3 regions of the Rhizobium sp. AAP116 genome follow, and region 3 is predicted to be linked to each of the others. Evidence: riboswitches for the same ligand, from Rfam matches in the RefSeq annotation. Region 3 holds a riboswitch; each other region holds the start of a gene.
The links. Region 3 has a riboswitch for thiamine pyrophosphate ahead of thiB (thiamine ABC transporter substrate binding subunit). Riboswitches for the same ligand answer to the same signal wherever they lie in the genome.
Positions count from the first base shown of each region.

Region 1: linked by a shared signal. The riboswitch ahead of thiC (phosphomethylpyrimidine synthase ThiC) and the one ahead of thiB (thiamine ABC transporter substrate binding subunit) in region 3 are both predicted to bind thiamine pyrophosphate.
Region 2: linked by a shared signal. The riboswitch ahead of thiD (bifunctional hydroxymethylpyrimidine kinase/phosphomethylpyrimidine kinase) and the one ahead of thiB (thiamine ABC transporter substrate binding subunit) in region 3 are both predicted to bind thiamine pyrophosphate.

Region 1 covers NZ_LJIB01000020.1:124,467-135,178, forward strand. The annotation lists gene thiC (phosphomethylpyrimidine synthase ThiC) at 1-1,429, opposite strand, end outside; TPP riboswitch at 1,521-1,651, opposite strand; gene IP85_RS12805 (MBL fold metallo-hydrolase) at 1,715-2,800, opposite strand; gene ffh (signal recognition particle protein) at 3,109-4,680, shown strand; gene IP85_RS12815 (chorismate mutase) at 4,691-5,011, shown strand; gene rpsP (30S ribosomal protein S16) at 5,076-5,450, shown strand; gene rimM (ribosome maturation factor RimM) at 5,839-6,417, shown strand; gene trmD (tRNA (guanosine(37)-N1)-methyltransferase TrmD) at 6,425-7,117, shown strand; gene IP85_RS12835 (sulfite exporter TauE/SafE family protein) at 7,099-7,845, opposite strand; gene rplS (50S ribosomal protein L19) at 8,124-8,660, shown strand; gene IP85_RS12845 (DMT family transporter) at 8,729-9,559, opposite strand; gene leuC (3-isopropylmalate dehydratase large subunit) at 9,742-10,712, opposite strand, start outside.
Region 2 covers NZ_LJIB01000033.1:14,682-25,393, reverse strand. The annotation lists gene IP85_RS18875 (DMT family transporter) at 1-446, opposite strand, end outside; gene IP85_RS18870 (Lrp/AsnC family transcriptional regulator) at 574-1,011, shown strand; gene IP85_RS18865 (GNAT family N-acetyltransferase) at 1,018-1,899, opposite strand; gene dut (dUTP diphosphatase) at 1,907-2,383, opposite strand; gene IP85_RS18855 (peptide chain release factor 3) at 2,470-4,053, shown strand; gene IP85_RS18850 (HAD-IA family hydrolase) at 4,100-4,774, opposite strand; TPP riboswitch at 4,900-4,996, shown strand; gene thiD (bifunctional hydroxymethylpyrimidine kinase/phosphomethylpyrimidine kinase) at 5,064-5,879, shown strand; gene IP85_RS18840 (pirin family protein) at 5,960-6,871, opposite strand; gene IP85_RS18835 (class II glutamine amidotransferase) at 7,114-7,941, shown strand; gene IP85_RS18830 (MmcQ/YjbR family DNA-binding protein) at 7,950-8,303, opposite strand; gene coaBC (bifunctional phosphopantothenoylcysteine decarboxylase/phosphopantothenate--cysteine ligase CoaBC) at 8,300-9,514, opposite strand; gene IP85_RS18820 (response regulator) at 9,604-10,644, opposite strand; gene IP85_RS18815 (response regulator) at 10,658-10,712, opposite strand, start outside.
Region 3 covers NZ_LJIB01000021.1:49-7,481, forward strand. The annotation lists gene IP85_RS12870 (thiamine diphosphokinase) at 97-750, shown strand; gene IP85_RS12875 (ABC-F family ATP-binding cassette domain-containing protein) at 755-2,587, shown strand; gene IP85_RS12880 (ABC transporter ATP-binding protein/permease) at 2,607-4,394, opposite strand; TPP riboswitch at 4,531-4,647, shown strand; gene thiB (thiamine ABC transporter substrate binding subunit) at 4,713-5,711, shown strand; gene IP85_RS12890 (thiamine/thiamine pyrophosphate ABC transporter permease ThiP) at 5,718-7,373, shown strand; gene thiQ (thiamine ABC transporter ATP-binding protein) at 7,363-7,433, shown strand, end outside.

The DNA.
Region 1 (10,712 bases), on a different contig from region 3:
CCTTCGGCGTGACATAGCAGAGCATCGCCGTGCCGAACCAGCCGATCATCGCTGCCCCGATGCCGGAGGTGATGTGGTCGTAGCCGGGTGCAATATCGGTCGTCAGCGGCCCCAGCGTATAGAAGGGGGCCTCGCCGCAGGTCTTCAGCTGCTTGTCCATGTTCTCCTTGATCTTGTGCATGGGAACATGGCCGGGGCCCTCGATCATCACCTGGCAATCCTTAGCCCAGGCGATCTGCGTCAGCTCACCCAGCGTTTCGAGTTCGGCAAACTGGGCGGCATCATTGGCATCGGCAATCGAGCCCGGACGCAAGCCATCGCCCAGCGAAAAGGAGACATCGTAAGCGCGGCAGATGTCGCAGATTTCCTCGAAATGCTCGTAGAGGAAGCTTTCCTTGTGATGATGCAGACACCACTTGGCCATGATCGAACCACCGCGTGAAACGATGCCGGTGACGCGGTTGACGGTCAGCGGGATGTAATGCAGCCGCACGCCAGCATGGATGGTAAAATAGTCGACGCCCTGCTCGGCCTGTTCGATCAGCGTGTCGCGATAGACCTCCCAGGTCAGATCCTCGGCAATGCCGCCGACCTTCTCCAGCGCCTGGTAGAGCGGCACGGTGCCGATCGGAACAGGCGAATTGCGCAGGATCCAGTCGCGGATGTTGTGAATGTTGCGCCCGGTCGAGAGATCCATGACCGTGTCGGCTCCCCAGCGGATCGCCCAGACCATCTTCTCGACTTCCTCGGCCATGGAAGAGGTGACGGCCGAGTTGCCTATATTGGCGTTGATCTTCACCAGGAAATTCCGGCCGATGATCATCGGTTCGAGTTCGGGATGGTTGATGTTGGCGGGGATGATGGCCCTCCCTGAGGCGATCTCCTGGCGGACGAATTCCGGCGTGACGTGATCCGGGATAGCGGCGCCGAAGCTTTCACCGTCACGGACAAGCGCTTCCTTCGCTGCCTTGCGGCCGAGGTTTTCTCGGATCGCGACAAATTCCATTTCCGGCGTGATGATGCCGGCGCGGGCATAGGCGAGCTGTGTGACGGCCTTGCCGCCCGTTGCGCGAAGGGGTTGATGTTTCACGGGAAACACCGGGGTCATCTTGTCGGCAGAGACGAAGCCGTTGTCTTCGGGCTTGATCGCGCGGCCGTCATAGGCCTCGACATCGCCGCGTATCTGGACCCAGGCTGTCCGGTGCCGCGTGAGGCCTTGATCGATTGCGATAGTGGCTTGCGGATCGGTGTAGGGTCCCGATGCGTCATAGACATTCACAGGCGGTTCGCCGGAGGTTGGGTGCAGGGTGATCTGGCGCAGGGGTACGCGAATGTCCGGATGGATGTCTCCGGGCAGAAAGATCTTGGTCGAGGCGGGAAGCGGACCGGTGGTGACGTCGGGCCTGTCGAAATGCGGGGCAATGTTCATCATGGAGCTCCAAGTGTTGAGGTTGGAGACCCAGTCATGTCAGCCGGAATGATGGAAAGACGCCACGGGATTCGGATTCCGAATCGTCGTTTTTGCAGCGCTCGCACCGTCCCTACGCCAGTATGAACTGGATCAGGTTCAACGGGTCATCGCGCTGCTTGTCCCTTGCGGTTTGGCGTAGCGAAATCTCAGCCCCTTGTCGGGACACCCCTGGTGAATGCATTAAGTCTGGCCAAAAGCGTTAGCCGTGTCAACGCGGCTCTTGTCTCTTGGGGATCTTGGCCCTCAAGCGTTTGTGAGAGGCACCTCGAACTGCTGGCCGGGTCGCAATCCCTTGAAGCGCTCATTGCTAATGCCGGCCGCAGACATGGCTACGCCGAGTGCCTTCGGCGGATCGTCGATGCCTTCATTGGTCAGCTGGAACGTGCCGAAATGGTGGCCTATGCCGAAGGCCGCGCCGCTCAAGCGGAAGCCTTCGATCGCTTCTTCCGGGTTCTGGTGCTGCGCCTTCATGAACCAGCGCGGCTCGTAGGCGCCGATCGGCATGATGGCGATCCTGATGTCGCCATGCTTTGCCTTGATCTCGCGATAGTGCTTTCCTTCGGCATAGCCGGTATCGCCGATGTGATAGATCTTGCCGCCTGGCGTCTCGATGACGAAGGCTGCCCAGAGCGCCATGCGCCGGTCGCCCATACCGCGCGCCGACCAGTGATGGCAGGGCTCGCAATGGATGGCCACACCCTTACCGATCTCGACCCGGTCACCCCAATCCATGACATCAGCCACCATGCCCGGCATGTCGTCGCGCATGATGGTGTCGTTGCCGAGGGTGGTGACGATGCGCGGATTGTCCCGTCTGAAGAGGCGCCTCAGCGTTGCAGTGTCGAGATGGTCGTAGTGATTGTGGGTGACGATCACGATGTCGATCTTTGGCAAGTCGTCGAAGGTGACGCCCGGCGGATTGTTGCGCTTCGGTCCGGCAAAGGAGACGGGGCTTGCGCGTTCCGACCAGACCGGATCGGTCAGGATGTTCAGGCCGGCCGTTTGGATGAGAAGCGTCGCGTGGCCGACCATGGTGACGACGAGCCGTCTGTCTTCGACACGGGATTCCGGCTTCGCCGTTACGACATCGGCAGCCTGGGCCGGTCTTGGCCACTCGATCTTGCCGCCGCCGAACTGCCAGCGGAGCAGATCGGAGAAGCCACGTGGCTCTTCGCCGCCCGGGTTGAAGAACACCTTGCCGTCGAAATGGTCGGAGATCGGACCGGAATAATAGCGGTTGCCCGCATGGGCCTCGCGCAAGCCGAGACCTCCGAGTGTTGCGGCAACGAGGCCGAAGCCCGACCATTTGAGAAAGCTGCGTCTGTTCATGGCTTACCCATATGTGGTTTTGTCAATTCTACGGCAATAGGCCCGCCACAGATTGCTGGATGCAGCGGATCTCCCGAAAAATCGGGGCTTTGCTTGACTTCCCGACCGTTTTCCTGTTTATCCGCCACAATCTGCGAAGAGACGAGCACTCCGAGCCGCCGACCGGGACCCGAACAGGTATAAAGAGATCCCGGAGGTCAACACCCGACAGCGCGTTGCGCCCTCGGGTGCTTTTTGGCTTTGCGTCTTGTTTTCCGCGCGGAGAAGACCGAGGTTTGGGGTTCCCCGAACCATGCAAGGAAGAGCCGATGTTTGAGAACCTCCAGGACCGTCTTGGCTCCATTCTGAATGGACTGACCGGCCGTGGCGCACTGTCCGAGGCGGATGTCTCGGCTGCTCTGCGCGAGGTCCGTCGTGCCCTTCTTGAGGCCGATGTTGCTCTCGAGGTGGTCCGCACCTTCACCGACAAGGTTCGTGAAAAGGCTGTTGGCGCCTCGGTCCTGAAGTCGATCAAGCCCGGGCAGATGGTCGTCAAGATCGTCCATGACGAGCTGGTCGAGATGCTTGGCACCGAAGGTGTGTCGATCGACCTCAATGCCGCAGCTCCCGTTGTCATCATGATGGTCGGTCTGCAGGGCTCGGGTAAGACGACGACATCGGGCAAGATCGCCAAGCGGCTGACGGATCGTGACAAGAAGAAGGTCCTGATGGCCTCGCTCGACACGCGTCGTCCGGCCGCCCAGGAACAGCTGCGTCAGCTCGGCGTGCAGACCGGCATCGATACCCTGCCTGTTATCGCCGGCCAGTCGCCGACCGATATCGCGAGCCGCGCCGTCCAGGCCGCGAAGCTCGGCGGCCATGACGTGGTCATCCTCGACACCGCCGGCCGTACGCATATCGACGAGCCGCTGATGATGGAAATGGCCGAGATCAAGTCTCGCGCCAAGCCGCATGAAATCCTGCTGGTCGCAGACTCGCTGACCGGTCAGGACGCCGTCAATCTCGCCCGCAATTTTGATGAACGCGTCGGGATCACCGGCCTCGTTCTGACCCGCATGGACGGCGATGGCCGCGGCGGTGCGGCGCTCTCGATGCGCGCCGTCACCGGCAAGCCGATCAAGCTGATCGGTGTCGGCGAGAAGATGACGGAGCTCGACGAGTTCCATCCCCGCCGTATCGCCGACCGCATCCTTGGCATGGGCGACATCGTCTCGCTGGTCGAGAAGGCTGCCGAGAACATCGACGCGGACAAAGCCCGCGCCATGGCCGAGAAAATGGCCAAGGGCAAGTTCGACCTCAACGACCTCGCCGAGCAGATCAAGCAGATGCAGGCCATGGGCGGCATGGGCGGGATCATGGGCATGATGCCGGGCATGGCCGGCATGAAGGACAAGATCTCGGCCGCCGGCCTCGATGACAAGGTCTTCAAGCGCCAGCTCGCCATCATCTCCTCGATGACCAAGGCTGAGCGCGCCAATCCCGACGTTCTGAAACATTCCCGGAAGAAGCGCATCGCGGCCGGTTCCGGCACGGACGCCTCCGACATCAACAAGCTCTTGAAGATGCATCGCCAGATGGCCGACATGATGAAAGCCATGGGCGGCAAAAAGGGCGGCGGCATGATGAAGCAGATGATGGGCGGCCTCGCTTCGAAGATGGGCCTCGGCGGCATGGGTGGCGGCATGGGCATGCCGGATCTGTCGAAGATGGATCCGAAGCAGCTCGAGGCGCTTGCCAAGCAGGCGGAAGCGGCCGGCATGAAGCCTGGCAGCTTGCCAGGTCTGGGTGCTGGTGGCCTGCCGGGTCTTGGTGGTCCGAAGCTTCCCGGCCTCGGTGGTGGCGGTTTCCCGGGCCTTCCAGGCCTGCCGAAGAAGAAGTGAGAGGGCGCCGATGATTGATCCGTCCGTCAAGGAACAGCTTTCCGGCTATCGCCAGTCGATCGACAATATCGATGCGGCGCTGGTCCACATGCTGGCGGAACGCTTCCGCTGCACCAAGGCCGTCGGCGTGCTGAAGGCCACACACGAATTGCCGCCCGCCGATCCGGCGCGCGAGGAATACCAGATTACCCGCCTGCGCCGTCTGGCTCAGGATGCCAATCTGGACCCGGATTTCGCCGAGAAGTTCCTGAACTTCATCATCAAGGAAGTCATCCGGCATCATGAAGCCATTGCCGCCGAACATGGCGGTGCAACCGAAAAGACCGCCTGACGGCGGCCTCAACAAGAACAGGGTTTGCTGCGGCGACCTGAACTAAACCTCAAGGAGTATTCACATGTCCCTCAAGATTCGTCTCGCCCGCGGTGGTTCCAAGAAGCGCCCGTATTACCAGATCGTCGTTGCCGACGCCCGCGCACCGCGCGACGGCCGCTTCCTCGACAAGGTCGGTTCCTGGAATCCGATGCTCGGCAAGGACAACGAAAAGCGCGTCGAGCTGGACGCAGACGCCATCAAGGCCTGGGTTGCCAAGGGCGCCCAGCCGACCGACCGCGTTCTGCGCTTCATGGCTGAAGCCGGTCTCGCCGAGCGCGCGACCCGCAGCAACCCGGACAAGGCAAAGCCGGGCAAGAAGGCTCAGGAGCGCGCTGCCGAGCGTGCCCAGAAGGCTGCTGACGCTGCTGCTGCCGCTTCGGAAGCTGCTGCAGAATAATCGGCATAAAGCCGTTTCCAGCGGGCGGTGGGTCATCCCACCGCCCGTTTTTGCGTTTTCTTTCCGGTCGCTTCCGCCTGATACCAAGTGTCAATGATAGGAACCGATAGGATGGCTTATTGTGGGTTTCTGGCTAGGCGCGGCGCGCCGGGCGATGCTGTCGCATCGGTCAAGCGGCGCAACAACGCCAGAGGCCCACAATAAGCCACCTTTGGTCGGCTTCCCGCCCGTTCTGGCGTCGTCGAGTTCCTTGACCGATGCGCCAGCATCGCTCTTCGGACCTCTCCTAGCCAGAAAGGGCGGTCGAGCCGATCCTATGGGTTCCTATCATCGACACTTGGTATAAAAGGAATGTCGAACCGAGGTGTGTGCAGGACCGTTCCCACTCATGAGCAAGCTTGAAAATCCGATACTGATGGCCGTGATCGGTGCCGCCCAGGGGCTCCGGGGCGAGGTGCGGGTCAAGACCTTCACCGAGGATCCGCTCGGTCTCGGTGACTATGGCGTCCTCTATGCGGCTGACGGGCGAAAATTCGAGATCCTCGAAATCCGTGACGGCAAGACGGTTGCCGTTGTGCGTTTCCGCGGGATCAACGATCGCAATGCCGCTGAAGCACTCAACGGCACCGAGCTTTTTGTCGATCGTGATGCGCTGCCGGATGACGATCTCGACGAGGACGAATTCTACTACGCCGATCTCGAAGGTCTCGAGGTCTATGATGCCGAGAACAATCACTATGGTGCTGTGACCGCCGTCTATGATTTCGGCGCCGGTGACCTGCTCGAGTTGAAGGGCCCCGGCAAGCGCCCCGTGCTTATTCCCTTTTCCGAAGCGGCCGTGCTCGAGATCGATCTCGAAGGCGGACGCCTGCTTGTCGATCCGATTGCAGCGGGCCTGAAGGATGACGGGGAAGAGAAGCCTTACGGCAATGCCGGCGGCAAGCCGCGGCCGAACAATGGCCGCTGACCGCGCCATGCCCTTCAAGGCCTCCATCCTGACGCTCTATCCGGACATGTTTCCCGGCCATCTCGGACTGGCCTTGGCGGGCCGGGCGCTGGAGCGGGGCGACTGGGCGATCGAAGCAGTCCAGATCCGCGATTTCGCCGAGGACAAGCACCGCAGCGTTGACGATACGCCGTCGGGCGGCGGTGCCGGGATGGTGCTTCGGCCCGATGTGCTTGCGCGCGCAATTGATTCCATAGCCGACGATGGACGGCCGCGGCTGCTGATGAGCCCGCGCGGTCGTCCGCTGACGCAGGAACGTGTTCGGGAACTCGCTGAAGGCGAGGGCGTAGTCATCGTCTGCGGTCGTTTTGAAGGCGTCGATCAACGGGTTATCGATGCGCGCCAGCTCGAAGAAGTCTCGATCGGTGATTACATTCTTTCCGGCGGCGAGCCGGCAGCGCTGACGCTGCTGGATGCAGTGGTGCGCATTTTGCCCGGCGTGATGGGCAATCAGTTGTCCGGCGTGCATGAAAGTTTCGAGGGCGGGCTGCTCGAACATCCCCAATACACGCGCCCCCAGGTCTTCGAGGGGCGGGAAATTCCCGAAGTGCTGACGTCGGGAAATCACGCAGCCATTGAAAAATGGCGCCATGAGCAGGCGGCGAAGCTCACCCGCGAACGGCGCCCTGACCTGCTGCCCAATCAGCCGGTCAAGAAGTAGTAGGCGGCAAGGCCAAGTCCGGCCGCCACGACCAGCCAGCGCAGCACGTTCTGCGGCACTTTCTTGGCCATCGCGACGCCTGCATAACCGCCCATCGCCACAGCGGGGATCATGATGGCCGCATGCAGCCAGGATAGTGCGCCTGCACTGGCGAAGATCACGATGGCGACGGCCGCGATAACGATCGACAGGAAGTTCTTCAGCGCGTTCAGCCGGTGATAGTCGCCGCCGCTTGCCAAGCCCAGCGAGGCGAGCATCATGATGCCCATTCCAGCGCCGAAGAAGCCACCGTAAAAGGATGTGACAGCCTGCATCACAAGGCCCAGAGGGCTTGCGGGATGGCTTTCGCCCTTCGTCTTCGGCCTCAGCTTCGGGCCGGCTGCAAAAATAGCGGTCGCACCGAGCAGCAGCCAAGGGACCATGGAGCGGAAGGCCGGGTTCGACAGCGAGATCAGGAAGAGCGAACCGCCAACCGCTCCGACTGCCGAAACGATGCCGAGCACAATTGCGCCGCGCTTCATCTCCTTGAGCTCGGCGCGATAGGCAAGCGTAGAGGTGATATAGCCCGGAAACTGCGTGACCGATGAGGTCGCGTTGGCGCTGATCGGGGGAAGGCCGGCGAGGGTCAGCGCGCCGAAGGTCAGGAAGGTCCCACCGCCCGCAATGGCATTCACTGCTCCCGAAAGAAAGCCGGATGCGAAGAGCAGGGCGATCAGAGCCATAGACATGCGAACTATCTCCACCGTGATGAGGAGGACGTGATAGGAGGAGAGTTCCTGCGCCGCAAGGCTTCGCACGGGATCGGCCATGCAAAAATTCGCCGCGTTAGGGGTGACAAGCGGAGCGTCTTGGTGTATTGGCCGCCTCGGAAATGGGCTCTTCGCCCGTCTGCCACAACAAAGAACTGCGAATTCGCTCCGGCCCGTCAGGGTCAATATCCTCAGGCTCGTTCCAAGGGATCATCGTTGAGCGCTCTGGCTGTTTCAGAAGAAAACCGAGGTTAGACATGAACATCATTCAGCAGCTGGAAGCCGAGCAGGCCGCCAAGATCGAAGCCAAGCGCAAGCTTCCGGAATTCTCCCCGGGCGACACGGTCCGCGTCAACGTTACCGTCAAGGAAGGCAACCGTACCCGCGTACAGGCCTATGAAGGCGTTTGCATCGCTCGTTCGGGCGGCGGCATCAACGAGAGCTTCACGGTTCGCAAGATCTCCTACGGCGAAGGCGTCGAGCGCGTATTCCCGGTCTACTCGCCGCTCGTCGAAAGCGTCGAAATCGTTCGCCGCGGTAAGGTCCGTCGCGCCAAGCTCTACTACCTGCGCGATCGTCGCGGCAAGTCGGCTCGTATCGTCGAGAACACCGGCACCCGCGCTCGCAAGCTGAACGACGCCGAACGCGCCGCCGTTGCCGAAGAAAAGGCACGTCTGGAAGCCGAGAAGGTCGCCGCAGCACAGGCACTGGCCGCCGAAAAGGCAGCAGCCGAAGCCGCTGAAAAGGCCGCTGCCGCTGAAGCTGCAGCAGCCGCAGAAGCTTCTGCCGAATAAGCAGCTGCCAGCATACGAAATGACGAAAGGCTCCGGTTTCCGGAGCCTTTTTTCGTTTGGGCGGTCTGTCAGAGACTGACGCTGATAGCGCCGCCGGCCACGATGACGCATGCCACCAGGCGCCGGAACGTCAGAGGCTCACCCAGCAGTAGCGCGCCGATCAGAACCGCGAAGACAACGCTCGTTTCGCGCACCGCCGTGACGAGGCCCGCCGGGGCATAGGCGTAGGCCACGACGACGAGGCCATAGGCGAACATGGCAACGACGCCTCCGCCGGCCGCCTTCCAGGTCAGCGGCGAGCGCAGGTCGATCACCAGGCCCCTGCGTGTCACGGCAAAGGCGATCGTGATCATGATGCCAAAGAGAAAGAGCACCCAGAGAGCATAGGCGATGGGTTCTTCGACCAGCTTCACGCCGCGCGAATCGACCGTCGAATAGCAGGCGATGATGAGGCCGGTCGTCAGCGCAAAGAGGATCGACGAAGTTGCAGCCCGGGTTTTGCCCAGCGACAGGCTCATGATGCCGGTCGCGATCAGGATCACGCCCAGTGTTTGCCAGGGTCCCAGTACCTCACCAAAGAAGACGAGGCCACCCAGCGTGACAAGCAGAGGCACGGTGCCGCGAACGATGGGATAGACCTGGCCGAGCTCGCCATGCCTGTAGGCTGCGACCAGGAACAGGCTGTAACCCACCTGCAGACCTGCCGAGGCCAGGATATAGGGCCACGCGGCGGCGCCCGGGATGGCAACGGTAAAGAGTAGGGGAAGCGTGATGATGCTTCCGGTCAGGCTCATGACGGTGATCGACCAGAGTCGATCGGCTCCGGTCCTCAAGAACGCATTCCAGCTGGCGTGCAGGATCGCGGCGACGAGCGCCAGCCCAATGGCAACGGCACTCACGATCGCGACCGGCGGTGCGAGAGGGCAAATTCACTGATGTTCATGGGAGTTCCGCGGGCGGTATGTGACAGTTTTATGACATCGCGACGATAGCCGCTTCGCCTGCCTTTGCAACTGGGCGCCAAAAAGAAACCGCCCGCTTTTCAGCGGACGGTCATTGATGTCATCAGTCTGATGCCGACTTACTTGAAGCTGCGGATGTCGACGAAGTGGCCGGCAACGGCGGCTGCGGCTGCCATGGCCGGCGATACCAGGTGGGTACGGCCCTTGAAGCCCTGGCGGCCTTCGAAGTTGCGGTTCGAGGTCGAGGCGCAACGCTCGCCCGGCTTCAGGCGGTCGTCGTTCATGGCGAGGCACATGGAGCAGCCCGGCTCGCGCCAGTCGAAGCCGGCAGCCTTGAAGATCTTGTCGAGGCCTTCGGCTTCCGCCTGTTCCTTAACGAGGCCAGAGCCCGGAACGATCATGGCGGAAACAGTCGAGGCGACCGTCTTGCCTTCGACGACCTTGGCCACTTCGCGCAGGTCCTCGATGCGGCCATTGGTGCAGGAGCCGATGAAAACGCGATCAACCGCGATATCAGTGATCTTGGTGCCCGGCTTCAGGCCCATGTAGTCGAGTGCACGCCATTTGGAGGTGCGCTTGTTTTCATCCGCGATCTCATCCGGGTTGGGAACGACGCCTTCGACCGAGACGACGTCTTCCGGCGAGGAACCCCAGGAGACGATCGGCGGCAGGTTGGCAGCGTCGAGCACGACGACGCGATCGAAATGCGCGCCTTCGTCGGACTTCAGCGTCTTCCAGTAGGCAAGCGCCTGCTCGAGGGCTTCGCCCTTGGGCGCGCGCGGCTTGTCCTTGATGTATTCGAAGGTCTTTTCGTCAGGCGCGATGAGACCGGCGCGGGCACCGCCTTCGATCGTCATGTTGCAGACGGTCATACGGCCTTCCATCGACAGGGCTTCGATCGCTTCGCCGGCGAACTCGATGACGTGGCCGGTGCCGCCGGCCGTGCCGATCTCGCCGATGATGGCGAGGATGATGTCCTTGGCCGTGACGCCTTCGGGCAACTTCCCGTCGACGCGCACCAGCATGTTCTTCGCCTTCTTCTGGATCAGCGTCTGGGTGGCGAGCACGTGCTCGACCTCGGACGTGCCGA
Region 2 (10,712 bases), on a different contig from region 3:
GCATGACCGCTGAGGGATGTTCCGCTCACTGTCATCGCCAGCATTCCGGCGAAGGCCAGGCCCATCCAGCCGAGTTTGGCGGCGCCCACGCGCTCCCCGAGGAACAGCGCTCCGAGGCCGACGAGCATAAAGGGCTGAAAATTGTAGACGATCGTCGTGACAGAGATCGAGGCCAGCGGATAGGCCGAAAACAGCAGCAGCCAGTTCATCACCAGCGCCACACCGCCACCGGCCGCGATCAGGATACGCCTCGCATCGAGGCTAGACCCGGAAAAGGCCCTCAGGTGAAAGCAGAGCAAGGCGAGAACCGGAGCGCCGATCAGGCAGCGGAAGAAGACCACGTTGTAGGGGCTTTGGCCCGATTGCAGCACGAACCAGCCGATCGTGCCGGACATGACCATCGCAAAGGTCATGTCTAAGATTCCGCGCTTCGTAACATGGTTCATGGTCGATCTCCGAGTTTTCCGCAGTCTATGCCTGGAAAGTCGGGATTTCCTTTGCGCAAATTAGGTGTAGTCTCGCATCTGCGGAATTATGCGCAGGAGATCGGCGATGAATCCTAATTTTCCTCAAGTGCCGGATACGGCAGACCGCAAAATCGTTGACGCCCTCGCGCACGATGCTCGGCTGTCGCTGAAAGAACTGGCAGCACGCGCCGGTCTTTCGTCACCCGCCTGTTCCGAGCGTCTGCGCCGTCTGGAAGAGCGTGGCGTTCTCTTAGGCTATGCCGCAGACGTGTCTCTCGATGCTCTCGGCTATCCGTTGCAGGCCATCATGCGCGTGCGTCCGCTGCCGGGCATGCTGCATATCGTCGAGAAGATCATTCTGGAAACGCCAGAGATCATCGAGTGTGACAAGATTACCGGTGACGACTGCTTTGTGTGCCGCGTGGCCGTGCGCAACATGGCCGATCTCGACCGGGTCCACGACCGGATCACCGAGAAGGCGCAGACCAATACCGCAATGGTCAAGTCCACGCCCCTCAAGCGACGTCTGCCGCCGGTCCTGTGATAAGCACTAGAAATCAGCCATCGGTGACAACATGCTGGGAGTCGGGATGTCGGATGGCTGAAGCCCTCTGACCATCAGGGCGCAGGATCCGTCGTACACTCTGGCGTTCCCGCTCCATTCGAGACGGTCTGTCGGGAAGAATACCTCGATGCGGTCGTGCGGAACACTCAATGCGCCGCGGATCTCTGACATCGACGGTATCTGGCGGGCGGCGATATCGAGCATTTGCAATGTGCCGCGACGGAGCTTCCAGGCAAGGATGGTGTTGAAGCTGGGCAGGTAACTCAGCCTGATCTGCGGATCGAGCGCGGCATTGAGCAGAAACATTTCGGACTGGCGCACAACGGAAAGCTGACGAGAGACAGGCTCCCGATCGGCGAGGATCCTCAAGACAAGCGCAACATCGTCCTGGTTTTCCAAGTCGATTTCCCGCGCCTCGGCGTCCGCAGGCACCGTTTGTGTGACCTCGCCGCAGAAGCAGCATTGCGGCACAACTCGAAAACCATAGTCGTGATAGAGTTCCGGCTTGTCGGTTAGAAGAAAGCCGGCCTCGAAACCCTGTTTGTCTACCCAGGCAAAGGCGCGCTGCATCAGATCGCGATAGAGCCCTTGTCCACGAAACGCAGGGCGAACGGCACCCGATTGAAACCCAGCCGCCTTGACGACACGCCCTTTTATGAAAAGCGGTATGGAAAACACTGAGAAATTGGCAACGCAACGGCCAGCGCCGTCGAAATAGCCAAAGGGCATCGAGGACGGATCTGGCCCGCCGAAGCGGCTCTGCAGCCCGATGTCAATGCCGAACACGTCCTGCAGCAGGTCCGCGAGCGCTCGGAAGGCGTTCGGATCTTCGAAATAGCCTTCCCTGAGCGTCAGCGTTTCCAGCATTGGATTCCTACACCCCCGTCGATCCGAACCCGCCGGCACCGCGCGCCGTGTCGCTCGTCTCGGTCACTTCGGTCACGCGCACCTGCGTCACCGGTGCGATAACCATCTGGGCGATCCGCATGCCGCGGGTGATGACGAAATTCTCCTGGCCGAGATTGATCAGCAGCACCTTCACCTCGCCGCGATAGTCGCTGTCGATGGTGCCGGGTGTGTTGAGGCATGTCACGCCGTTCTTGAAGGCCAGACCCGAGCGTGGGCGGACCTGGGCTTCGAAACCTTCAGGGATTTCCATGATGAAGCCGGTGGGCACCAGCGCCCGCGCGCCCGGGGCAAGCGTCAGCGGCTCTCCATCGGACACCGCTGCCCTCAGATCCATTCCCGCCGCTCCTGCCGTTTCATAGGCGGGCAGATCAAGCCCTTGCCCATGCGGCAGACGCTTGAGGTTGAGCACGGGGCCGAGGATGTCGGTGCGGATGGCAGCCATGGCGAGATTCCTTTGTTTGTCGCGCTCAATTGCATATTGGCCGTCGAAACGCTAGATAACCGCCCGACCAGAAGGACTCCTGAGATATGGCTGAAACGCTCGCCGAGGCGGTCTCCCGCCGCCGCACCTTTGCTATTATCGCGCACCCGGATGCGGGTAAGACGACGCTGACCGAAAAGCTGCTGTTGTTCGGCGGCGCCATTCAGCTTGCCGGTGAAGTCAAGGCGAAGAAGGATCGCATCCAGACCCGGTCGGACTGGATGAAGATCGAACGCGAGCGCGGCATTTCGGTCGTGACCTCGGTCATGACCTTCGAATATGAAGGCCATGTCTTCAACATTCTCGATACGCCTGGCCACGAAGACTTCGCCGACGACACCTATCGCACGCTGACGGCAGTCGACGCCGCCGTCATGGTCATCGACGCCGCCAAGGGTATCGAGCCGCGGACCTTGAAGCTGTTCGAGGTCTGCCGCATGCGCGACATTCCGATCATCACCTTCATCAACAAGATGGACCGCGAAAGCCGCGACCCCTTCGAGATCCTCGACGAGGTCGAAGAGAAGCTGGCGCTGGACACGGCACCGATCACCTGGCCCGTCGGCCGTTCCAAGACCTTCTGCGGCTCCTATAATCTGGCCAACAACACCTATCGGGGCGGCGATGCCCAGGTCGAGCCGCTCAAGGTCAACGGTCCGCAGAGCGTGGCGGAGAACCTGCCCGAAAACGAGCGCCAGACCTTCATCGACGAGCTCGAACTCGCCCGCGAAGCCTGCCGGCCCTTCGATCGCCAGAGCTTCCTCGAAGGCCACATGACGCCTGTCTTCTTCGGCTCTGCACTGCGCAACTTCGGTGTCCGCGACCTCATTAATGCGCTGGGTGCCTATGCGCCCCCGCCGCGCGACCAGGTGGCTGACACCCGCACGGTGCATGCCGCCGAAGATAAAATGACCGCCTTCGTCTTCAAGATCCAGGCCAACATGGACCCGAACCACCGCGACCGCATCGCTTTTGCCCGCATCTGCTCCGGCAAGCTCGAGCGCGGCATGAAGGCGCGCCTGGCCCGCACCGGCAAGCAGATGGGCCTGACGGCGCCGCAGTTCTTCTTCGCCTCGCAGCGTCAGCTGGCGGATACGGCCTATGCCGGTGACGTCGTCGGCATCCCGAACCACGGGACGCTCCGCATTGGCGACACGCTGACCGAAGGCGAAAACCTCGTCTTCCAGGGCGTGCCGAACTTCTCGCCGGAAATCCTGCGCCGTGTGCGGCTCGAAGATGCGATGAAGGCGAAGAAGCTGAAGGAAGCCCTGCAGCAGATGGCGGAAGAGGGCGTCGTGCAGCTCTTCTCGCCTGAAGACGGCTCGCCGGCCATCGTCGGCGTCGTCGGTGCACTGCAGCTCGACGTCCTGAAGGAGCGACTGCAGGGCGAATACGGTCTGCCGGTGTCCTTCGAAATGTCGCGCTTCTCCGTCTGCCGCTGGATCTCGGCCGAGAACAAGGACGATCTGGAAAAGTTCATGACCCAGCGCCGTGGCGACATCTGCCGGGATCTCGACGGCGACCCGGTCTTCATGGCGCAGGACCAGTTCTCGCTGCGCTACGAGTCCGAACGTTACCCCGCGATCAAGATGGTCGCCATCAAGGAGTATCACGTCGCCAAGGCGGCGTGAATTTGGTCGCGGGCGGTGACGGTCGTGCCGTCGCCGCCGGGTCGGCTTATTCTGCCGCCTTGATCCGCAGTCTCTGGGATGCGTCGAATTCCACCCTCAGCTGCTCATAACTCGCAATCGTCGGATGGGACGTCTCCAGCGGATGCGCGTGCGTCGCCGTGATCACGGCGACATCTGCCCCTGCCGCTTCTCCGGCTCTGACGCCGGCCAGCACATCCTCAAACACCAGGCAGCGCGATGCAGCGACACCGAGCCGCTCTGCACCGAGCCGGTAGCCGGCCGGATCAGGCTTGCCGATCTTCACGTCTTCCGCCGTCACGATCTGCAGCGGCTGTGGCAGGCCGGCAGCCCCGATACGGGCGCGGGCAAGGGCTGATGGAGCCGAGGTCACGATCGCCCAGCGTTCGGCGGGCAAGCTTTTCAGAAAGTCGATGGCGCCGGGGATCGGCATGATACCGTCGAGATCCTCGATCTCGCCGCGCTCCACCTCGAGCGCTTCCTTCACCACATCGATGCCGGGCAGGTTCAGGGCGCTGATGGTGTCGATCCCGCGCTTGCCATGCATGGTCGGCAGGAAGGTTTCGAGATCCAGACCGTGCTTCAGTGCCCAGAGGCTCCAGACGCGCTCGGCAGCGGCGATCGAATTGAGCAGCGTTCCGTCCATGTCGAAGAGAAAGCCATCATAGGAGCGGTCGAAAAGGCGGTCTGGCGCGTGATGCAAGGCAATCTCCTCGGGTCGGTTGGATATCCCGGCCTCCCTAGCGGCTCTGCTCGTCGGCTGCAAACGCTGAATGGGAATGACGAGAGACCCAGGTGACAGGAACGATGCTGTCGCATAGTCTGGCGCCTGAGAGACAGGGGCGTCTGGCGCAAGCCGGGCTGAGAAGCACCCTTTGAACCTGAACCAGATCATGCTGGCGGAGGGAGTCGCTCGGGTGTCGCGCCAGATATATCCGCGCTGTGCCCGCTGCGTCTCCGCCGCCTTGGGAGACGCAGACATGAGATCATCCATCATCCGCAACGTGCTGACCATCGCCGGCTCCGACCCTTCCGGTGGGGCGGGCATCCAGGCCGATCTCAAGGCCTTTTCGGCCCGCGGTTGCTACGGAATGGCTGCTATCACGGCGCTGACGGCGCAGAACACGACGGGCGTCTCGGCCGTCGTGCCGCTCGATCCCGGTTTTGTCGCCGAGCAGATCCGCATGGTTTTTGCCGATGTCAGGGTCGATGCGGTGAAGATCGGCATGATCGCCAATGTTGGCATTGCCTCGGCCGTCGCCGAAGCGCTGAAAGCCTATCGCGGCATCCCTGTTGTTCTCGATCCCGTCATGATCGCTAAGGGCGGCGCATCGCTGCTTGATCCGGATGCGGTCGCGGCCTTGACGGAGGACTTGTTGCCGCTCGCGACGCTCCTGACGCCGAACCTGCCGGAGGCTGCAGCCCTGCTCGGTGATCCCGAGGCTTTCGACCGCCGCATCATGGAATCCCAGGCCATCAGGCTGACAGCACTCGGACCCCGGGCTGTGCTGCTCAAGGGTGGCCATCTGGCAGGTCCGGAAAGCCCGGATGTGCTGGTTGCGGATGGCCAGGTGACCTGGTTCGAGGCGGAACGGATCCTAACGCGCAATACGCATGGCACTGGCTGTTCTCTGTCGAGCGCGCTCGCTGCCGAATTGGCAAAGGGGCTGGAGCCACAGGAGGCCGTGCGTGTTGCCAAGGCCTGGCTGGCGGAGGCTGTTCGGCGTTCCGATGCGCTGACCGTTGGTTCAGGACATGGGCCGGTGCATCATTTCCACGCGCTCTGGCCGGCGCCTGCACAGACTTGATCTCTGAGGCGGTGTATGCAGACAAAAAAGAAAACCCGGCGCTGGAGACGCCGGGTTGAAGTGAACTTGACTGCGTGGGGTTAATGATCGGCCTTGATAAAGGTTCCGTTCTGCAGCTCCTTCATCGCCTGCATCAGTTCTTCCCGCGTGTTCATGACGATCGGACCATGCCAGGCGACTGGCTCCTTGATCGGCTTGCCGGTGACCAGCAGGAAGCGGATGCCCTGATCGCCGGCCTGAACGGTGATCTCGTCGCCGGTGTCGAAAACGACAAGCGTCCGGTTGCCAGAGAGGTCGCGGATGTTCAGCTCTTCGCCCATATATTCCTTCTCGACCTTGACGCCGAAGGGCTTGGACGCGTCCCGGAACGAGCCGGAGCCTGCAAAAATATAGGCGAATGCCGAGCGATAGGTATCGACCGGGAAAGTCTTGCGCTTGCCCGGCGGCACCGAGATATCGAGATAGACGGGCTCGGCAGCGATGCCGTCGACCGGGCCGCTCTTGCCCCAGAAGTCGCCACAGATGACGCGAACCGACGTGCCGTCATCATCGATGACCACAGGGATCTCAGGCGACTTGATGTCCTGGTAGCGTGGCTTCGTCATCTTAAGCGACGATGGCAGGTTGGCCCAGAGCTGGAAGCCGTGCATGCGGCCGGCGAAATCGCCCTTCGGCATTTCCTGATGCAGGATCCCGCTGCCCGCCGTCATCCATTGCAGGTCGCCTGCGCCCAGCATCCCCTGGTTGCCCAGGCTGTCGCCATGCTCGACGGTGCCGGCCAGCACATAGGTGATCGTCTCGATGCCGCGATGCGGATGCCAGGGGAACCCGCGGACGTAGTCCATCGGCTCGTCGTTGCGGAAGTCGTCCATCATCAGGAAGGGGTCGGTCATCGAGGGATCGCCGAAGCCGAAGACGCGGTGCAGCTTGACGCCGGCGCCTTCCATGGTCGGCGTGGCGCGGCTCTCATGCTTGACAGGGCGAATGGACATTGGCGGACCTCCTCGGGGAACGGGCTCGTTGCTTGGGAAGCAATATAGGCGAGAGAACCATGGCACGCAGGCCCGCCGGGCAAAACGCAGTGTTCACTTTTGTGCCAGTCGACAGCAGGAAGAATGTTGCACTGCCCGACAAAATTTTGTCATGAAGGATGCGATGTTTGCAAATCATTAGTCTATCGGGCGAAGACTACCGAAGATTCGCAGTCGGTCGATGGACCTGGGGCAGAATTCATATGTGTCGTTGGGCAGCTTACCGTGGTGTTCCGATCTTCCTCGAGGAGCTGGTGACCTCGCCTGCGCATTCCCTTATCGAGCAATCGCATTGCGCAACCCGCGCCAAGACCGCCACCAACGGCGATGGCTTCGGTCTCGCCTGGTATGGTGACCGCCCCGAGCCGGGCCGCTTCCGGGATGTGCTGCCGGCCTGGTCCGACTGCAATCTGAAGAGCCTCGCAAGCCAGATTCGCTCGCCGCTGTTTCTCGCGCATGTCCGCGCTGCAACCCATGGCGCCACCCGCCGCGACAACTGCCATCCCTTCGTCCAGGGGAACTGGTCCTTCATGCACAACGGCCAGATCGACAATTTCGATCGCATCCGCCGGCCGATGGAAGGCATGCTGGACGATGAGCATTTCCATGCCCGTGTTGGCACGACCGACAGCGAACTGCTCTTCCTGCTGGCCCTTCAGTTCGGATTGCGTGAGCGCCCTATCGCGGCCATGAGCGAGGCCGTCGGCTTCGTCGAGCAGATCAGCTTGCATCTGACCGGCACCGCCCGCATCCGCATGACGGCTGCCTTTTCCGATGGCAAGACGCTCTATGCCGTGCGCTACTCGACGGACGAATATGCTCCAACGTTGTTTGCAGCGCCCATGGGGCCGAAGGGCAGCTTCTGTCTCGTGTCGGAGCCGCTGAACGACGAGACGGATACCTGGGTGGAAATTCCCGCAGGCAGTGCCGTGATCCTCAGCGAAAACGGTCTGGATGCCGCCGAGTTCAAGCCTGACGTCGAGCGCACACGGGTCGAGCAGATCCGTCAGCCGGCGATGGCTGCGGTCTGATCACAGCTTTACTCGACGATGCCGAGTTCGGCGCGCAGCTTGCGGGTCAGCGACGCACTGACCGTGCGATAGGAGCGGGTGAGATACTCCATAAGGTCGGCTTCGCCGAGCTCGCTGTCTGGTTCGACGCTGACCCATTTGCGCTTGGCGAAATAGGGCGCCTGTGACACGCCTCTGAGCGATGTCAGGATCTCGAAGCTTTCTTCGCTGACCTTGAACGTCAACCGGCTTTCACTGTTGGTGAGCAGCGCAAAGACCTTGTCTCCGACCTTGGCGACACGGCTGTCCCATTGGTCGACTTGCGTGGTGCCGGCGAAACCTTGGACAAAGGCGTCGAAGCCGGATCGCGTAAAAAGGCTCATGCGCCGGTCCCGCCGATCTGGGTCGCGATCCAGAGTGCCAGCCGTTCCGCCACTTCGTCCTTGGAAAGGTCCGGCCAGGCCTCGACCCCGTCGCGGGAAATCAGCTTCACCCGGTTGCGATCGCCCCCCATGATGCCGGTCTCGGGCGAGACATCATTGGCGACGATTAGGTCGGCACCCTTGCGCTCAAGCTTGGAGCGGCCGTTTTCCTCGACATTCTGGGTCTCTGCGGCAAAGCCGACAACGAGCCGTGGGCGCTGAGGATGATGGCCGACGGTCTTGAGGATGTCAGGGTTTTCCGTGAGTTCGAGCGGCGGCGGCGCCTCGCCGGGCTGCTTCTTGATCTTCTGCTCCGCCGAGGACGCAACACGCCAGTCGGCGACGGCGGCAACCATGACGGCGATGTCGGCCGGAAGTGCCGAGAGCACGGCATCGCGCATCTCCTCGGCCCGCTCCACATGCCGCGTCTGAACGCCCACGGGATCGGCAATGGTTACGGGGCCGGAGACCAGGGTAACCTCGGCGCCCAGGCGGGCAAGGGCTGCCGCAATCGCGTGGCCCTGCTTACCGGAGGAGCGATTGGCGATGTAGCGCACGGGATCGATCGGTTCATGCGTCGGGCCCGAGGTCACGACGGCTGTCATGCCCGCAAGCGGTTTCGGCCCGGAGAGCATGTCTTCGACACGGTCCGCGATGTCGATCGGCTCGGCCATACGACCGCGCCCGCGCTCGCCGCTTTCCGCCATCTCGCCTTCCATCGGGCCGATGGCCTTGATGCCGTCACGTTGCAGTGTGGCGTAGTTCCGCTGTGTTGCCGGATGCGCCCACATCTTCGGGTTCATGGCAGGCGCAATCAGCACGGGACGGTCGGTCGCAAGCAGCACTGTGGATGCAAGATCATCCGCCAGCCCGTTCGCCATCTTCGCCATCAAATCGGCGGTCGCGGGCGCGACAAGCACGAGATCGCATTCGCGCGCCAGCCGGATATGGCCGACATCCTGCTCGTCTTCGCGGGAGAAGAGTTCGGTATAGACATGGGAGGCCGAGAGAGCGCCAACAGCAAGCGGCGTGACGAACTCCTGGGCGCCACGCGTCATGATGGGCCGCACGCTCGCACCGCGCTCCCTGAGCCTCCTGATGAGGTCGAGGCTCTTGTAGGCGGCTATGCCGCCCGCGATAACAAGCAAAATCCGCTTTCCGACCAAGCTCATGGAATGCAACCCTTTCTCTGCGGTCGCGACCCTAGCGCAATTCCGGTCGCTGGCAAATCGTGGAGACTGGGACTGGTAAACGGCGTGGCTCAAGCCCCGCTGTCGAGCTTGAGCGGGACTTCCGCCACGGTGCCAGGCGTGCCTTCGAGATAACGCAGACCGTCTCCCAGCGTCGAGGCCATGGATTTGACGATCCGGCTCCCGAGACCGGTTCCCTTCGGCGCGCTCTGGGGATCAATGCCGACCCCGTCGTCCTCGACCCGGAGCAGCGCCTCGCCGTTGCCCATCGTTTTCAGATGCACCCTGATGTCACCCGGCTGGCCGGTCGCATAGGCGTATTTGAAGGCGTTGGTCACGAGTTCGGTGACGATCATGCCGACCGAAACCGCCTTGTCGGCGCTGAGAGATATGGGATCGGCATCGAGCAGCAGGCGCACCGGCTTTTCGGCGCTGTGCAGGGAATTGTAGAGCTCGACGGTGAGACGGTTGAGGTAACGATCAAGCTCCACCCGGCTGACGTCGTCGGAGGTGTAGAGACTGCGGTGCATGCCGGCGATGGCTGTGATGCGCGCCTGGGTTTCGGCCAGTTCCGCCTTCACTTCATCGCTGCGGGCCGCCGAGATCTGCAGCCTGAGCAGGCTGGCGACCAGCGCCAGCGAGTTGGCGACGCGATGGTTGACCTCGGCCAGCAGCGCCTCGGCACGTTCCTTACCAAGTCTGATCTCTTCATCGGCGCGGGCCTTCGCTGCACGCAGCTGGGCGTTGGCGACCGTCTGCTCGATCGCGCTCGACAAGAGTGACAGGAAGTCGTCGCTGACTGTCTTGATCACGTAGTCCGCAGCACCCGCCTTGATCGCCTCGATAGCGACCTGCGCCTCGTTGGACCCGGTGACATAGACCACCGGCACATCGATCTCGGCATCGCGCATGCGGCCGAGCACGTCGTGGCCGGTCGTCTGGCGCAGGTAATGATCGAGCACGACGACGTCGAATGCGGCCGTCTTCAGGAGTTCAAGCGCGTCTTCGGCGTTCTCGGCATGCGACACCTCATGACCAAGCCGTCCCATATGCCTCTGGACCAGCCGGGCAATGGCAGCATCGTCATCGATGTAGAGAACGCTGAAGCTCATCGCCTGCCCGCCATCAGGGGATTTGCATGACGGAGAAGAACAGTCCGAGCTGGCGAATGGCGTTGGCG
Region 3 (7,433 bases):
ACGGCAGGTCCGGGGAGCCGTTCGACAAGCAGCCAAGCGCAGTCTGCGACGCATTCGCCTTTCCCTTTTTGGCGAAGATGCGCTAAGGGCTGGCGCATGACCTCGACCTCTTTCACCCTTCTTCTCGGCGGAAGCCTCGCCGTTACCGACCGCCTGCGGGCGCTGACCGAAGGAAGCCGCGTGATCGCGGCCGATGGCGGCATGCGCCATGCAGTGAACCTGGGCGTCACTCCAGAGCTCTGGGTCGGAGACTTCGACAGCAGCGACAGCGAATTGATCGCCCGTTTTCCGACCGTGGAACGCCACAGCTATCCGGCGGCAAAGGCCGTCACTGACGGGGAGATCGCAGTCGCGGAAGCGATCGCGCGGGGCGCCAGCCGGCTGATCTTCGTCGGCGCACTCGGCGGCGAACGGTCCGATCACGCGCTGCAACACTATCTGAACGCCCTCGGCCTGGTCGAAGACGGTTACGAGGTGGTCCTGACCTCTGGCGAGGAAGAGGCCTATCCCTTCGCCGAGGACAGCGAACTGGCTCTCGAAATGCCCAAAGGCGCGCTTTTCTCGGTGCTCGGCTTCACCACGCTCGAAGGACTGACGATCCGCAACGCACGCTATCCTTTGCAGGACTTCAGTTTGCCCTTCGGCTCATCGCGCACGATATCCAACATCGCCGAAGGACCGATCTCGGTCTCACTGTCCCGCGGCCGGGCGATCCTGCTTGCCCGCCCCTACGATCTTTCCGGAGCCTGAAGCCTTGGCGCCTCCCATTCTGAAACTTGACGATATCCAACTCTCCTTCGGCGGAACGCCTTTGCTTGCCGGTGCTGGCCTGCAGGTGGAGCCTGGCGACCGCATCTGCCTCGTCGGCCGCAACGGTTCTGGCAAATCAACGCTGATGAAGATTGCCGCCGGCCTCGTCGAAGCACAGTCCGGCGAAGTTTTCCGCCATCCGTCCTCGACCATCCGCTACCTGGAGCAGGCGCCTGATTTTGCGGGTTATGCAACGGTCCAGGCCTATGCCGAGGCGGGATTGGGACCGGGCGACGATCCCTATCGCGTCACCTACCTGCTCGAACATCTCGGCCTGACCGGCCAGGAAGATCCGACCCGTCTCTCTGGTGGGGAAGCCCGCCGCGCAGCCCTTGCCCGCGTGCTCGCGCCCGAGCCAGACATCCTGATGCTCGACGAGCCGACCAACCATCTCGACCTGCCGACCATCGAATGGCTGGAAGGCGAATTGTCGAAGAGCCGCAGCGCGCTTGTCCTGATTTCACACGACCGTCGTTTCCTCGAAAAGATCTCGACCGCCACCGTCTGGCTCGATCGCGGCCAGTCGCGAAGGCTCAATCGCGGCTTTGCCCATTTCGAGGAATGGCGTGACCAGGTGCTCGAAGAGGAAGAGATCGAACAGCACAAGCTGGGTCGCCAGATCGAGCGCGAAGAACACTGGCTACGCTACGGCGTCACCGCACGCCGCAAGCGCAATATGCGCCGCCTTGGCAATCTGCAGGCTCTGCGCGCCAACTACCGCGGACACAAGGGCCCACAGGGCACGATTCAGGCATCGGCGACGGAAGGCAAGGAAAGCGGCAAGCTGGTCATCGAGGCTGATAAGGTCATCAAGACCTACGGCGATCGGGCAATCGTTGCGCCCTTCTCGATCCGTGTCCATCGCGGCGATTGCATCGGTCTGATCGGCCCGAACGGCGCCGGCAAGACGACGCTTCTGAAGATGCTGACGGGCCAGCTGGAACCGGACGAAGGCCTGGTGAAGCTCGGCACCAATCTGGAGATCGCCGTTCTCGACCAGAAGCGCGAGGATCTCAATCCCGACGATACGCTCGCCCACTACCTGACCGACGGCCGGGGTGACAACCTTCTGGTCAATGGTGAGCAGAAGCATGTGACCGGCTACATGAAGGACTTTTTGTTCCAGCCGGAACAGGCTCGCACCCCGATCCGCAACCTCTCGGGCGGCGAACGCGCACGCCTGATGCTGGCGCGGATCATGGCAAAGCCCTCGAACCTCCTGATCCTCGACGAACCGACCAACGATCTCGATATCGAGACACTCGACCTGCTGCAGGAAATCGTCGCCGGCTATACTGGTACGGTCATCCTCGTCAGCCATGACCGTGACTTCCTCGACCGCACCGTGACCTCGACCATCGCACCGGCCAACCCCGACGCGCCCGACGGTCGCTGGATCGAATATGCAGGCGGCTATTCCGACATGCTCGCCCAGCGCAAGGGCGTCGAGGACGAACGCAAACGCGTTGAAAAGGCCGAAAAGGCCAAGGCGCAGGAAGCCTCGGGCGGCAAGTCCGCCGATGGCGGATCGAAGGGCAAGGGCAAGCTTTCCTTCAAGCAGAAATTCGCGCTCGAAAACCTGCCGAAGGAAATGGAAAAGGCCGAGAAGGAGATCGCCGCGCGCGAAGCCAGGATGGCCGATCCCAACCTCTTCACCAAGGACCCGGCGACGTTCAACAAGCTCGCCGCCGAAATGGAAAAGCTGCGTGCCGACATCACGCGCATGGAAGAGGAATGGCTGGAGCTCGAAATGCTGCGTGAAGAACTGGAGGGCTGAGGCTCTCCGGCTTTCGGCTTCAGGCCCGCATCTCTCCTGATCTCTCCAGATGCAACGCTCGCGCACCGGTGGCAGTGGCGAAAGCCATGGAACGTCCCAGGTAGATCAGGGTCGTCCCCGCAAGTTCCGTCGACAGGATGTTCATGAGCCGGCTCTCGGTTTCCGGCTCCAAAGCTTCCAGCACATCATGCAAGACCAGCCAGCGCGGCTTTCTGAGCAGGATATTGGCAAAGGACAGCGCCATCTGCTGGTCCTTGTCCAGGATTCGCTCCCACCGGGCTCGCTCGTCGAGACGGCCGGCCAACTCGGCCAGTCCCACGAGCTGAAGCACGCCCGTCATGTCTGCATCGGTGAAACGCGCCGAGGCGACGGGATAGGCGAGCAGGCTGCGCAGCCTGCCCTCCGGCAGATAACCCGATTGCGGCACGAAGATGATGTCCGACTCGGCCGGAAGGGCGATCCTACCTTTGCCGAAGGGCCAGAGCCCGGCCATGGCATGGAACAATAGCTTGCGATTAACGCCCTGATCGCCATTGATCATCACGCGGTCCCCCGCCGCGATGATCACCGCGCGCTGACGAAAACGAAACGCCGCTTCGGAGCCTTCTGCTGTGACACGGGTGCGGATTTCCAGGTCTTCCAGTCTCAGCGTGCCATCCTCGCTGCGCGTCAGCTCCACTTCACCGGCGCTGTTCTGTCTGTCGTCCATGCTGGTCAAGGCGGCGCGAAACACCGTCACCCGCATCAGCGCCGCACGCCAGTCGGCGATGGCCCCGAAATTGTCGACATACCAGCGAAGCGCCGAATAGACTTGCGTGAAGGCCGCGGCCGCCATCATCAGACCGCCGAACGTGATGGTGCCGGCGAAATAGGCGGGCGAGGCGATCAGGATCGGCACGATGATGGCAAGCCAGCCGAAGCCTCCTGTCACCCAGGTGAGATTGGTCAAGGCCAGAGCCAGGTGACGGATCGAGATGAGGACCCCGTCGAGCGACTGATGAATGTGGCGGCGTTCGGTCTCGTCGCCATGCGCAAGCGCAATCGCCTCCAGGTTTTCATTGGCACGCATCAGCGAGAAACGCAGATCGGCCTCCCGGGCATAACGTTCGGCATTCAGGTTCGAAAGGCTGCGCCCGACCACCTGGCTGAGCAGCGATGCGAGAAGCGCGTAGATAAGCGCGCCCCAGACCATGTAGCCGGGGATCTGGAAACGGGTCTCACCGATCTGAAAGGTGAAGTCGCTGGAAAGACTCCACAGCACCCCGATAAAGCTGACCAGCAGGATCGTCGCATTGAACAACCCGATAGACAGAGACGTGGTCATTTCCGCGAGTTTGCGCGCATCCTCATGCAGGCGTTGATCGGGGTTGACCCCGAGCGGGCTCGACACGGAGAGCCGATAGGCCCGCGCACCATTCAACCACTGGTCGACGACATCGCGCGACAGGCCCTCGCGCATGGAAAGCGCGGTCATCTGGTTAAGCCAGGCCTGCACGACATTGAGCACCAGCAGGGCGCCCGCAATCATCGCGAAGTGGCGCAGTTCAAGAAGAAAGGCCGGCAGGTCACGCCGTTCCAATGCGTTGTAGAAGGGCGCGTTCCACTGGTTGAGAAGCACGGTGCCATAGGCAGTCGCCAGGATCACCACCACGAGCGCAAAGGCGAAGGCCAAGATGCGGTTGCGGACGGATGATCGCCAGAAGCTGTCGACGGCCATTCCGAGCTGCCGCCGGAGGCTGCCTTCGACCTCGGCGACAAACCTGTCCATTCCGAGCCCTTCATTCGACTGCGACTTCGCCATACGCATCACGCCATCATGATAAATGCCTTCCCCTTATCACGTGGCTATTGACGGTTTCCTGACAGTGAACGGCGCGACCCATCGCACGCCACACCTTGCACCCTGCACCCTTGCGCTCAGCTCGCCTGCGCGCTATCTCAGGCTTGCTCTAACGGGGTGCCTTGCGATCTCACGCGATCGGGAAGGCTGAGAGGCGTCACGCCAACCCGCGGAACCTGATCCGGTTAACACCGGCGGAGGGATTAGACGCGACGACATCAGGCGCCCTATCCCGACAGCAATGACACCAACGAGGAGGGCGCGATGCGACCCAGTACTGTTTCCATGCTCATCGGCAGCGTCTCCGCTGCGATCCTCGGCTTTGTCTCCCCGGCGCTGGCCGCCGGCAAGACGCTGACCGTCTACACCTATGAGAGCTTCGTCTCCGAATGGGGTCCCGGCCCAAAGGTCAAGGAAGCCTTCGAACAGACCTGCGACTGCACCGTCAACTTCGTCGGCGTCGCCGATGGTGTGGCGCTTCTGACCCGCCTGAAGCTGGAAGGCGAGACATCCAAGGCCGACGTCGTTCTCGGGCTCGACACCAATCTCGTCGAGGAAGCCAAGCAGACCGGTCTCTTCGAAGCGCATGGCGTTGATGCCTCGGCCGTGAAGGTGCCGGGCGGTTTCAGCGACGATGTCTTCCTGCCCTATGACTACGGCCATTTCGCCGTGATCTACGACACCGAGGTCATCAAGACCCCGCCGACGAGCCTGAAGGATCTCGTCGAGGGCGATCCGGCCCAAAAGATTGTCATCCAGGATCCGCGCACCTCGACGCCGGGTCTCGGCCTGCTGCTCTGGGTCAAGTCGGTCTATGGCGACCAGGCACCGGAAGCCTGGGCCAAGCTCAAGGACCGTGTCCTGACCGTCACGCCAGGCTGGTCGGAAGCCTATGGCCTGTTCACCAAGGGCGAGGCACCGATGGTCCTCTCCTACACCACCTCGCCGGCCTATCACATGGTCGCCGAAGAGACCGACCGCTATCAGGCGGCCGAGTTCTCCGAAGGGCATTATATCCAGATCGAGGTCGCAGGCCTTCTGAAGACGGCGCCGGAAAAGGAACTCGCCCGCCAGTTCCTCGCCTTCATGCTGCAGCCCGGCTTCCAGGACACCATCCCCACCAACAACTGGATGATGCCGGTCGCCGCCACATCAGAGCCCCTGCCGGACGCCTTCGGCAAGCTCGTCCAGCCGAAGACCACCTTCCTGATGGACCCGGCCGAAGTTGCGGCCAACCGTCAGGCCTGGATCGACGAGTGGCTGAAGGCCATGACGCTGAAGTAACACCGGATGCTCCGACCGCTTCACCAGTCGAAACGTCAGAGGCTGCCCGCACTCGCGGGCGGCCTTTTGGTTTTGCTGGCAGTGGCGGCCTTCGTCGGCATCGCCCTGACCGCACTGCTCGCCGGGAGAATGACCGTCGGCATTCTGCAGGCCTTCGGCGATCCAGTCGTCCGTTCGGTGCTGTCATTCACCCTCTGGCAGGCCTTCCTGTCGACGCTCCTCTCCGTCGGGCTTGCCTTGCCTGTCGTCAGCGCGCTTGCTCGACAGCCGGCTTTCCCCGGACGAATCTGGCTGATCCGTCTGATGGCGGTTCCCATGGGACTTCCCGTTCTGATCGGCGCACTGGGGCTGATCGGTATTTTCGGCCGCAACGGCATCGTCAACGATGCCTTGGGAGGCCTCGGTCTCTTGCAGCCCATCTCGGTCTACGGCCTGACCGGAATTCTGATTGCCCATGTCTTTTTCAACCTGCCGCTTGCCACACGACTGATGCTGTCTGCCCTGGAGCGCGTGCCGGCCGAATACTGGCGGATGTCGGCAAGCCTCGGCCTCTCGCCGATCGCCACCTTCCGCTTCATCGAGTGGCCTGTCCTGGCGCGCGTCATCCCGGGGGCCGCGGGGCTGATCTTCATGCTCTGCGTGACGAGCTTCACGCTGGTGCTGATCTTCGGCGGGGGGCCTGCTGCAACGACAATCGAGGTCGCCATCTACCAGGCTCTGCGCTTCGACTTCAATCCGGAGCGCGCCGTATCGCTGGCACTGCTGCAGATCACGGTCACCGGCGTGATCCTCATCGGCCTCAGCCTGCTGCCCGCAGCCTCCGACACCGGTGTCACAAGCGGGCGCCGTTTCCCTCGTTTCGATGGCCGACGCCCGCTCGTCCGTTTGATCGACGCGCTGCTGCTCTCGCTGGCCGGCCTCTTTCTCATCCTGCCGCTTGGCCAGGTCGTCGTCTCGGGACTACAGGCAGACCTCGCTCGGCTGATATCGCAATCGACGTTCCAGCAGGCGGCTCTGACCAGCCTGCTGGTAGCGCTCGTGTCAGGCGTTACGGCGACACTGCTTGCCTTTGGCGCGGTCGCAGCAAGGACCGAAATCGACACGCAGCGAAACCGGAATGTCGGCAATCGCCTCATGTCGATCGCGCTTGCCTCGCTCTCATCGCTGGTTCTGCTTATCCCGACGAGCGTGCTTGCCACCGGCTGGTTTCTCGCGCTCCGATCGAGCGGTGAGATCGCAAGCTTCGCGCCCTTGGTCGTCGCCGGCATCAATGCCCTGATGGCCCTGCCGTTTGCCGTGCGCGTGCTGGAGCCGGCCTATCGCGAGCACCGGGCGCGCACGGGGCGCCTTGCCGAAAGCCTTGGCCTGTCCGTCGCTCAGCGTCTGCGCCGCGTCGACTGGCCGGAGCTGAAACGGCCATTTCTGACCGCGCTCGCCTTTTCCATGGCACTTTCCTTGGGAGATCTCGGAGCAGTCGCCCTGTTCGGCTCGGAAAACATCATGACACTACCCGCCCTCATCTATGCGTCCATGGGAAGCTACCGCAGCACGGATGCTGATGGACTTGCTCTGTTACTCGGAATGCTGTGTCTCCTCCTCGCGCTCCTCGGAGCGCCTGGAACGCGTCAAGCAAGTGAACGGGAGGCCCCCGATGCGCGATGAGACTTCGACGGCAATCCGCCTCGATGCGGTGCGACTTACACTCGGCCAAAGCGAGTTTCA